One region of the Streptomyces sp. Y7 genome, then DNA from elsewhere that is predicted to be linked to it. Evidence: predicted binding sites of a transcription regulator. Region 1 holds the regulator's gene; each other region holds the start of a gene.
What was found. Region 1 encodes HrcA, which represses chaperone genes, less so after heat shock. Its sites were predicted from a motif close to TTNGCACTCNGNNNNNCNGAGTGCNAA; they were not measured.
Positions count from the first base shown of each region.

Region 2: a site for HrcA is predicted at 1,464-1,490, ahead of groES (co-chaperone GroES). Genes of this name have one in related genera too.
Region 3: a site for HrcA is predicted at 1,375-1,401, ahead of groL (chaperonin GroEL). Genes of this name have one in related genera too.

Region 1 covers NZ_JBIDDQ010000012.1:111,813-115,084, forward strand. Annotated here, with positions in the region: gene ACGFW6_RS27050 (DUF3097 domain-containing protein) at 1-413, opposite strand, end outside; gene ACGFW6_RS27055 (MBL fold metallo-hydrolase) at 456-1,199, opposite strand; gene hrcA (heat-inducible transcriptional repressor HrcA) at 1,365-2,381, shown strand; gene dnaJ (molecular chaperone DnaJ) at 2,382-3,272, shown strand, end outside.
Region 2 covers NZ_JBIDDQ010000008.1:38,725-41,996, reverse strand. Annotated here, with positions in the region: gene ACGFW6_RS21440 (polysaccharide deacetylase family protein) at 1-509, shown strand, start outside; gene ACGFW6_RS21435 (polysaccharide deacetylase family protein) at 506-1,336, shown strand; gene groES (co-chaperone GroES) at 1,637-1,945, shown strand; gene groL (chaperonin GroEL) at 2,064-3,272, shown strand, end outside.
Region 3 covers NZ_JBIDDQ010000019.1:13,035-16,306, forward strand. Annotated here, with positions in the region: gene groL (chaperonin GroEL) at 1-1,212, opposite strand, end outside; gene ACGFW6_RS32710 (cold-shock protein) at 1,542-1,748, opposite strand; gene ACGFW6_RS32715 (MoaD/ThiS family protein) at 2,201-2,476, opposite strand; gene thrC (threonine synthase) at 2,562-3,272, opposite strand, start outside.

The DNA.
Region 1 (3,272 bases):
TCCACCACCACGCCCTCGATGCGCAGGTCGTCGCCCCACACGCGCTCGACCAGCTCGGCGTCGTGCCGGCCCTCCACGTAGATACGGCCGGCGCGGGCCACCCGCGCGCGTGCCCCGGGGACGGCGACCGAACCGGAGGCCGTACGGGTGGGGCGTACCGGGGCCGCGCCCGTCGGCCGGACGAGCGTCACCACCTTGCCCTCCAGCAGGAACCCGCGCGGCTCCATCGGGAACACCCGGTGCTTGCCGAAGCGGTCCTCCAGGGTCACCGTGCCCGCCTCGCAGCGGATCACCGCGCCGCAGAACCCCGTGCCGGGCTCCTCGACCACGAGGCCGGGCTCCGCGGGGACCTCGGGGACGGGCCCGGGCTTCTTCTTCCAGGGCGGGGTCAGGTCCGGGGAGTACTGGCGCATTCGGATGACGATAGGAGAAGCGCGGCCCACCCGTCCGGCGGATCAGCGCGACACGCCGAAACGGGTGGCCAGGGCCTCGCGCTGGCGCCGGACGAACCGCGCGTCCACCACCGCTCCGTGACCGGGCACGTACAGCGCGTCCTCGCCGCCCAGGGCGAGGAGACGGTCCAGGGCGGCCGGCCAGCGCGACGGCACCGCGTCGGGACCGGCCTGGGGTTCACCCGACTCCTCCACCAGATCGCCGCAGAACACCACCTCCCGGTCGCCGGGGGTGTCGCCCGGCACGAGCACGACCAGATCGTGGGCGGTGTGGGCCGGGCCCACGTTCGCCAGCAGGACCTGGCGGCCACCCCCCAGGTCGAGCGTCCACTCGCCGCTGACCTGGTGGTGCGGGCGGATCAGCGCGTCCACCGCCTCCTCCGCCGCGGCCGGATCCAGGCCGTTGGTCACCGCGTCGTCCCGCAGCTCCTCGCGCGCCTGCCGGCCGTCGAGCACCGTGTCCATGCCGACCGGGCCGTAGACCTCCGTGCCCGCGAACGCCGCCGCACCGAAGACATGGTCGAAGTGGGGGTGCGTCAGCGCGAGATGAGTCACACGGTGACCGGCGAGCCACTGCGCCTGCGTACGCAGCCGCACGCCCTCCGCGAGGCTGGAACCGGCGTCGACGATCAGTGCCGTGCCGTCGCCCACGACCAGCCCCGCCGTGCAGTCCCAGCCCGGAAGCCGACACCGGCCCACGCCGGACGCCAGCTCCTCCCATCCCAGCTCTTCCCAAGTCACCGTCATGCGGCGACGCTAGCGGGGACACCCGCGTCGAGCACGGCGGACCTGGCCCGGCCTTGCCCGGGGTGTACCCCACCGCCGTACACTGGCCGGGGACGGCTGGCACTCGGATGGACAGAGTGCCAGGAAAGATGCCAAGGGGAACGACCTTCTGGAGGTGTGCGCGAGATGCTGAGTGAACGCAGGCTCCAGGTGCTGCGCGCCATCGTCCAGGACTACGTCGGCACGGAGGAGCCCGTCGGCTCCAAGGCGCTCACCGAGCGGCACAACCTCGGCGTCTCCCCGGCGACCGTCCGCAACGACATGGCGGCCCTGGAGGACGAGGGCTTCATCGCCCAGCCGCACACCAGCGCCGGGCGCATCCCCACCGACAAGGGCTACCGGCTGTTCGTCGACAAGCTCGCCGGCGTCAAACCGATGACCCCGCCCGAGCGACGCGCCATCCAGAACTTCCTCGACGGCGCCGTCGACCTCGACGACGTGGTGGCCCGGACCGTACGGCTGCTCGCGCAGCTCACCCGGCAGGTCGCCGTCGTGCAGTACCCGTCGCTGACCCGGTCCACCGTCCGGCACGTCGAACTGCTCTCGCTGGCGCCCGCTCGGGTGATGCTGGTGCTGATCACGGACACCGGACGGGTCGAGCAGCGGATGGTCGACTGCCCGGCGCCGTTCGGCGAGGCCTCGCTCGCGGATCTGCGGGCGCGGCTGAACAGCAAGGTCGCGGGGCGGCGCTTCACCGATGTGCCCCGGCTCGTCGAGGACCTCCCCGAGGCCTTCGACATCGAGGACCGCGGCACCGTCTCGACCGTGCTCTCCACCCTCCTGGAGACACTCGTCGAGGAGAACGAGGAGCGGCTGATGATCGGCGGCACCGCCAATCTCACCCGCTTCGGACATGACTTCCCCCTCACCATCCGGCCGGTCCTGGAAGCCCTGGAGGAACAGGTCGTCCTCCTCAAGTTGCTTGGCGAGGCCGGGGATTCGGGCATGACCGTGCGGATCGGGCACGAGAACGCCTATGAGGGACTCAACTCCACTTCCGTGGTCTCGGTGGGCTACGGTTCGGGCGGCGAGGCAGTCGCCAAGCTCGGCGTGGTCGGACCGACCCGCATGGATTACCCGGGAACGATGGGAGCGGTACGCGCAGTGGCACGTTACGTCGGACAGATCCTGGCGGAGTCGTAAGTGGCCACGGACTACTACGCCGTGCTCGGCGTGCGCCGCGACGCGTCGCAGGAAGAGATCAAGAAGGCCTTCCGGCGGCTCGCCCGCGAGCTGCACCCGGACGTCAACCCGGACCCGAAGACCCAGGAGCGGTTCAAGGAGATCAACGCCGCTTACGAGGTGCTGTCGGACCCGCAGAAGAAGCAGGTCTACGACCTCGGCGGCGACCCGCTGTCCCAGGCGGGCGGCGCGGGCGCGGGCGGCTTCGGCGCGGGCGGCTTCGGCAACTTCTCGGACATCATGGACGCCTTCTTCGGTACGGCGTCCCAGCGCGGTCCGCGCTCGCGCACCCGGCGCGGCCAGGACGCGATGATCCGGCTGGAGGTCGAGCTCGACGAGGCGGCCTTCGGCACCACGAAGGACATCCAGGTCGACACGGCCGTCGTCTGCAACACCTGCAACGGCGAAGGGGCCGCACCCGGCACCTCCGCCCAGACGTGTGACATGTGCCGCGGCCGCGGTGAGGTGTCGCAGGTGACGCGGTCCTTCCTGGGCCAGGTCATGACCTCGCGCCCCTGCCCGCAGTGCCAGGGCTTCGGCACCGTCGTCCCGACGCCGTGCCCCGAGTGCGCCGGCGACGGCCGCGTCCGGTCCCGGCGCACCCTGACGGTCAAGATCCCGGCCGGTGTCGACAACGGCACCCGGATCCAGCTCGCCGGTGAGGGCGAGGTCGGGCCCGGCGGCGGTCCCGCCGGTGACCTGTACGTCGAGATCCACGAACTCCCCCACTCGACGTTCCAGCGGCGCGGCGACGACCTGCACTGCACGGTCACCATCCCGATGACCGCGGCGGCGCTCGGCACGAAGGTGCCGCTGGAGACGCTGGACGGCATGGAGGAGGTCGACATCCGG
Region 2 (3,272 bases), on a different contig from region 1:
CGACCTTCCTGCGGATGATGAGCGATCTCCAGGTGCCGTACACCGCCTTCCTCAGCGACTACCTGATCAGGGAGAACTACGGCTACTTCCGGCGGATGCAGCGCAGCGGCGTGGTCCTGAACAACCACACCCTGCACCACCCCTACCTCCCGGCCCTCTCCTACCGCCGCCAGCAGCACGAGATCTGCGGCATGCAGGAGGTCATCGAGGAGCGCTACGGCAGGCGCCCGCTGCTCTTCCGCCCGCCCTACGGCAACTACGACCGCGACAGCCTGCGCGCCGCGAAGTCCTGCGGCATCGAGTACGTCCCGCTGTGGAACGAGGAGGTCTTCGTCGACCACTGGGAGTACCGCGAGCCGGACCGGAGGATCCGACCGGGTGACATCGTGCTCAGTCATTTCCGGGGCAGGGAGGACTGGAAGGGCACAATGCCCGACATGATCCGCCGGTTCCTGAACAAGGTGACGGCCGAGGGGTACGCGGTCGCACGGCTGGAGGACTACCTGTGAGACCGGCGCGGACGCCGGGGCAGCGCGTCCTCGCGGCAGTGGTCCTGGCGTCCGCCCTGCTCGCCGGCTGCGACCGGCCGGCCGGTGCGCCCGACCCCCGCGGCGGGCCGGCCGAGCGGACGGCGCACTCGGCGAAGAACCCCACACACCAGGCACAGCCGTTCCGCCGCTGGGGCCTGACCGCCCCGCTGCCCGCGCCGCCGCCCCCGCCCGCCCGCAGGGCGCCGCGTCCGGCCGCGGGCGGGCTGCCCGTCGTGCACCACGTCCCCACCCGCGAGCGGGTCGTCTTCCTCACCTACGACGACGGCGCCGAGAAGGATCCCCGCTTCGTCGACATGGTCCGTGAGCTGCGGCTGCCGGTCAGCATGTTCCTCACCGACAGCGTGGTCGGCCCGGGCTACGGCCACTTCGCCCGGCTGCGCTCGGTGGGCGCGTCGATCCAGAACCACACCCTCGACCATGCCGCCCTGCGCGGTCTGCCGTACGCCGGCCAGCGCGCCGAGATCTGCGGCCAGCAGAACAAGCTCCGGGCCCGCTTCGGCATCCGCCCCCGCTTCTTCCGCCCGCCCTACGGCACGTACGACACCACCACGCTCCGCGCGGCGGCCGACTGCGGTGTGACGGCGGTGGTGCTGTGGCGCGCGGCGATGGAGGGCGACGGCGAACTGACCTACGCGCACGGCCCTGGACGGCTGCGAGCCGGGGACATCGTGTCGGTCCCTTCGAGTGAGCCGACCGGGCTGAGTCTGCGGGAGCGGACCACGAGGCTGCTGCGGGAGACGCAGAGACAGGGGCTGACGGTGGCGCGCCTGGAGGACTACCTGTAGCCCCGGCGGCCCGTCCGGCGTTCGAGGACGGGGCGGTTCAGGCGGAGCGGGGGTGTGGGGGCGCGGCTCCCAGGGCAGGGCCACGGCGATGTCCGTCACCCGAACGCGGCCCGGCCGGCGCAGCGAATTAGCAGTCCGCTTGACCGAGTGCTAATCGCGGTCATAGTCTCGGCTCTGGCACTCCCCACTGGAGAGTGCCAACTACGCGACGGGCAGGTCCGGCACCCGCGACGACGGATCCACCTGGTCGCCACCTCAGACAGTTAACCCCGTGAGATCTCCGAAGGGGGAGGTCGGATCGTGACGACCACCAGCTCCAAGGTTGCCATCAAGCCGCTTGAGGACCGCATCGTGGTCCAGCCGCTCGACGCCGAGCAGACCACCGCCTCTGGCCTGGTCATCCCGGACACCGCCAAGGAGAAGCCCCAGGAGGGCGTCGTCCTGGCCGTGGGCCCGGGCCGCTTCGAGAACGGCGAGCGCCTGCCGCTCGACGTCAAGACCGGCGACATCGTGCTGTACAGCAAGTACGGCGGCACCGAGGTGAAGTACAACGGCGAGGAGTACCTCGTCCTCTCGGCTCGCGACGTGCTCGCGATCATCGAGAAGTAAGACACCTCGAGCATTTTGCTTCCAGCTGCGCCCCTGGCCCCCGCGACCACATAAGAAGCCGGGCGCCCGGGGCGCAGTGTCTTTTTAACCCACAGATTTCGAGAGGGCTCCCGCTGTCATGGCGAAGATCCTGAAGTTCGACGAGGACGCCCGTCGCGCCCTCGAGCGCGGCGTCAACAAGCTGGCCGACACGGTCAAGGTGACGATCGGCCCCAAGGGCCGCAACGTCGTCATCGACAAGAAGTTCGGCGCGCCCACCATCACCAACGACGGTGTCACGATCGCCCGTGAGGTCGAGATCGAGGACCCGTACGAGAACCTCGGCGCCCAGCTGGTGAAGGAGGTGGCGACCAAGACCAACGACATCGCTGGTGACGGCACCACCACCGCCACCGTGCTGGCCCAGGCGCTGGTCCGCGAGGGCCTGAAGAACGTCGCCGCGGGTGCCTCCCCGGCCGCGCTCAAGAAGGGCATCGACGCGGCCGTGGCCGCCGTCTCCGAGGACCTCCTGGCCTCGGCCCGCCCGATCGACGAGAAGTCCGACATCGCCGCGGTCGCCGCGCTGTCCGCCCAGGACCAGCAGGTCGGCGAGCTCATCGCCGAGGCGATGGACAAGGTCGGCAAGGACGGTGTCATCACCGTCGAGGAGTCCAACACCTTCGGTCTGGAGCTGGACTTCACCGAGGGCATGGCCTTCGACAAGGGCTACCTGTCGCCGTACTTCGTGACGGACCAGGAGCGCATGGAGGCGGTCCTGGAGGACCCCTACATCCTCATCAACCAGGGCAAGATCTCCTCCATCGCGGACCTGCTGCCGCTGCTGGAGAAGGTCATCCAGTCGGGTGGCTCCAAGCCGCTGCTGATCATCGCCGAGGACGTCGACGGCGAGGCCCTGTCGACCCTGGTCGTCAACAAGATCCGCGGCACCTTCAACGCGGTCGCGGTCAAGGCCCCCGGCTTCGGTGACCGCCGCAAGGCGATGCTGCAGGACCTGGCGGTCCTCACCGGCGCCACGGTCATCTCCGAGGAGGTCGGCCTCAAGCTCGACCAGGCCGACCTGGACGTGCTCGGCAGCGCCCGCCGCGTCACCGTCACCAAGGACGACACCACGGTCGTCGACGGCGCCGGCGACTCCGCGGACGTCACGGGCCGCGTCGCCCAGATCAAGGCCGAGATCGAGAACACCGACTCCGACTGGGACCGCGAGAAGCTCCAGGAGCGCCTCGCGAAGCTGGCCGGCGGCGTGTGCGTGATCAAGGTCGGCGCCGCCACCGAGGTGGAGCTGAAGGAGAAGAAGCACCGTCTGGAGGACGCCATCTCCGCGACC
Region 3 (3,272 bases), on a different contig from region 1:
GGCCGCCTTGGCGTTGCGCACGGCGTCCTCGATGCGGTGCTTGCGCTCCTTGAGCTCGACCTCGGTCGCGGCACCGGCCTTGATGACGGCGACGCCACCGGCGAGCTTCGCCAGGCGCTCCTGGAGCTTCTCGCGGTCGTAGTCCGAGTCGCTGTTCTCGATCTCGGCGCGGATCTGGTTGACCCGGCCCGCGACCTGCTCCGAGGAGCCGGCACCGTCGACGATGGTGGTCTCGTCCTTGGTGATGACGACCTTGCGGGCCTTGCCCAGGAGGTCCAGGGAGGTGTTCTCGAGCTTGAGACCGACCTCCTCGGAGATGACCTCGCCACCGGTGAGGATGGCGATGTCGTTCAGCATCGCCTTGCGGCGGTCACCGAAGCCCGGGGCCTTGACGGCGACGGACTTGAAGGTGCCGCGGATCTTGTTGACGACCAGGGTCGACAGGGCCTCGCCCTCGACGTCCTCGGCGATGATCAGCAGCGGCTTGCCCGACTGCATGACCTTCTCCAGGAGCGGGAGCAGGTCCTTGACGGAGCCGATCTTGGAGTTGGCGATGAGGATGTACGGGTCGTCGAGCGACGCCTCCATCCGCTCCATGTCGGTGGCGAAGTACGCCGAGATGTAGCCCTTGTCGAAGCGCATACCCTCGGTGAGCTCCAGCTCCAGACCGAAGGTCTGGGACTCCTCGACGGTGATGACGCCTTCCTTGCCGACCTTGTCCATCGCCTCGGCGATGAGCTCGCCGATCTGGGTGTCGGCGGCGGAGATGGAGGCCGTGGAGGCGATCTGCTCCTTGGTCTCGACGTCCTTCGCCTGCTCCAGCAGGGCGGCGGAGACGGCCTCGACGGCACGCTCGATGCCGCGCTTGAGGGCCATCGGGTTGGCGCCGGCGGCTACGTTGCGCAGGCCCTCCTTGACCAGGGCCTGGGCGAGAACGGTCGCGGTGGTCGTACCGTCACCGGCGACGTCGTCCGTCTTCTTGGCGACTTCCTTGACCAGCTCGGCGCCGATCTTCTCGTACGGGTCCTCGAGCTCGATCTCCTTGGCGATGGAGACACCATCGTTGGTGATCGTGGGGGCGCCCCACTTCTTCTCGAGGACGACGTTGCGGCCCTTGGGGCCGAGCGTCACCTTCACGGCGTCCGCGAGCTGGTTCATGCCGCGCTCGAGGCCGCGCCGCGCCTCCTCGTCGAACGCGATGATCTTGGCCATGTGAAGTGGTCCCTCCAGGACTGGGGGTGATTCCTTCGGACCGCGCCCGCGCCCGCGACGGACGGCTCGCCTGCCTCGTGGTTCCTTGCCCCACCTGGCCTGCGGGCCTCACCGACCCGGTCCTTCTTTGTCACTCTCACCTTCAGAGTGCTAACGCAATGATTAGCACTCGACCCAGGAGAGTGCAAGGCGCGCTCGCGAAGCGAGCGCGCGGTGTCCGCCCCGGGCGAACAGGCCACGAACGGACCCTGAACACGACGAAGGGCCCGCACCCCGGGAGGTGCGAGCCCTTCGAAGAAGTACGTCGCTGCTGTTAGTCGACGCGTGCTTCAGCCGGTCGCCAGACGGACCATGTCCGCCTGCGGCCCCTTCTGACCCTGCGAGATCTCGAAATCGACCCGCTGGCCCTCTTCCAGGGTGCGGTACCCGTCCATCTGGATCGCGCTGTAGTGGACGAAAACATCCGCACCACCGTCGACCGCGATGAAGCCGTACCCCTTCTCCGCGTTGAACCACTTGACGGTGCCCTGAGCCATGCCTAACTCCCCTATTACTGGCCCTTGCACAGATCCACACTTCGCGGATCCGGGTCAGACCTCACCCCCCATCGGTCGGGGGCGTGCGCCGGAACGCGTCGACCGCGGCTGAATGTATCTGCCCAACTGCCGTCTGCAACAGGTCAATCGGACGAGAAATCCGGGCACGACCGGTCGGGAATGTGGGGACAATTCCGCTGACTTCAGGTCAAGTCGGACCCGGCAAAAGGAACAGAAGCCGCAAAAAACCCGCACACTTTGGCTACTTCTTGTCGGGCCTGCGGCAGAAATCAAGGGCAACCGACTCGGAGATCGGCGGCACGTTCCCCAACTGTACCTCGCTCAACCACACAGAATTGCCCCCTCCGCTTCTCTCACGGAGGGGGCAATTCAATGAACTCTCAGTAACCTGGGTTACCGATGGTAATGATCGGTCATTCTGTCAGCCTCGATCAGCCGCCGGCGACGGCCGGGATGATGGAAACGCCCGCACCGTCCGGGGTCGCCGTCTCGAGGCCCTGCTCAAAACGCACGTCGTCGTCGTTGACGTACACATTGACGAACCGGCGCAGCTTGCCCTGGTCGTCGAGCACCCGGGCGGCGATCCCGGTGTGGTTCTTCTCCAGGTCGGAGATGACCTCGGCGAGGGTCGCACCTTCGGCGGCGACTTCGGCCTGGCCACCCGTGTAGGTGCGCAGGATGGTGGGGATGCGGACGTTGACGCTCACGATGAAACCTCCGGTCAGGTGTAACGGGCCCAGGGGCGCGGGGAACTGCGCGACCAGCCCCCACCGACCCGCGGACGAAAAACGACTATGCGAGGCCGGCCTCGCGGAACGAGTCCAGGTTGGGACGAATTGTCGCAGTGAGCCCCGTACCGGCCACCGCGTCCAGCGTCTTGAGGCCGTCGCCGGTGTTCAGCACGACGGTGGTCTTCGTGGGGTCGAGGACGCCGTTCTCGATCAGCTTCTTCGTCACGCCCACGGTCACACCGCCGGCGGTCTCGGCGAAGATGCCCTCGGTCCGGGCGAGGATCTTGATGGCCTCGACGACCTGCTCGTCCGTCACATCCTCCACGAACCCGCCGGTGCGGCGCGCGATGTCGAGGACGTACGGCCCGTCGGCCGGGTTGCCGATGGCCAGCGACTTGGCGATGGTGTTCGGCTTCTGCGGGCGGACCACGTCGTGGCCGGCCTTGAACGCGGTCGACACCGGCGAGCAGCCCTCGGCCTGCGCCCCGAAGATCTTGTACGGCTTGTCCTCGACGAGCCCGAGCTTGATCAGCTCCTGGAGTCCCTTGTCGATCTTGGTGAGCTGCGAGCCGGACGCGATCGGGACGACCAGCTGGTCCGGGAGCTGCCAGCCGAGCTGCTCGCAGATCTCGTACGCCAGGGTCTTGGAGCCCTCGGCGTAGTACGGCCGCAGGTTGACGTTGACGAAGCCCCAGCCCTCACCGGCCGGGTCGCCGATCAGCTCGGAGCAGAAACGGTTCACGTCGTCGTAGTTGCCCTCGATGCCGACGAG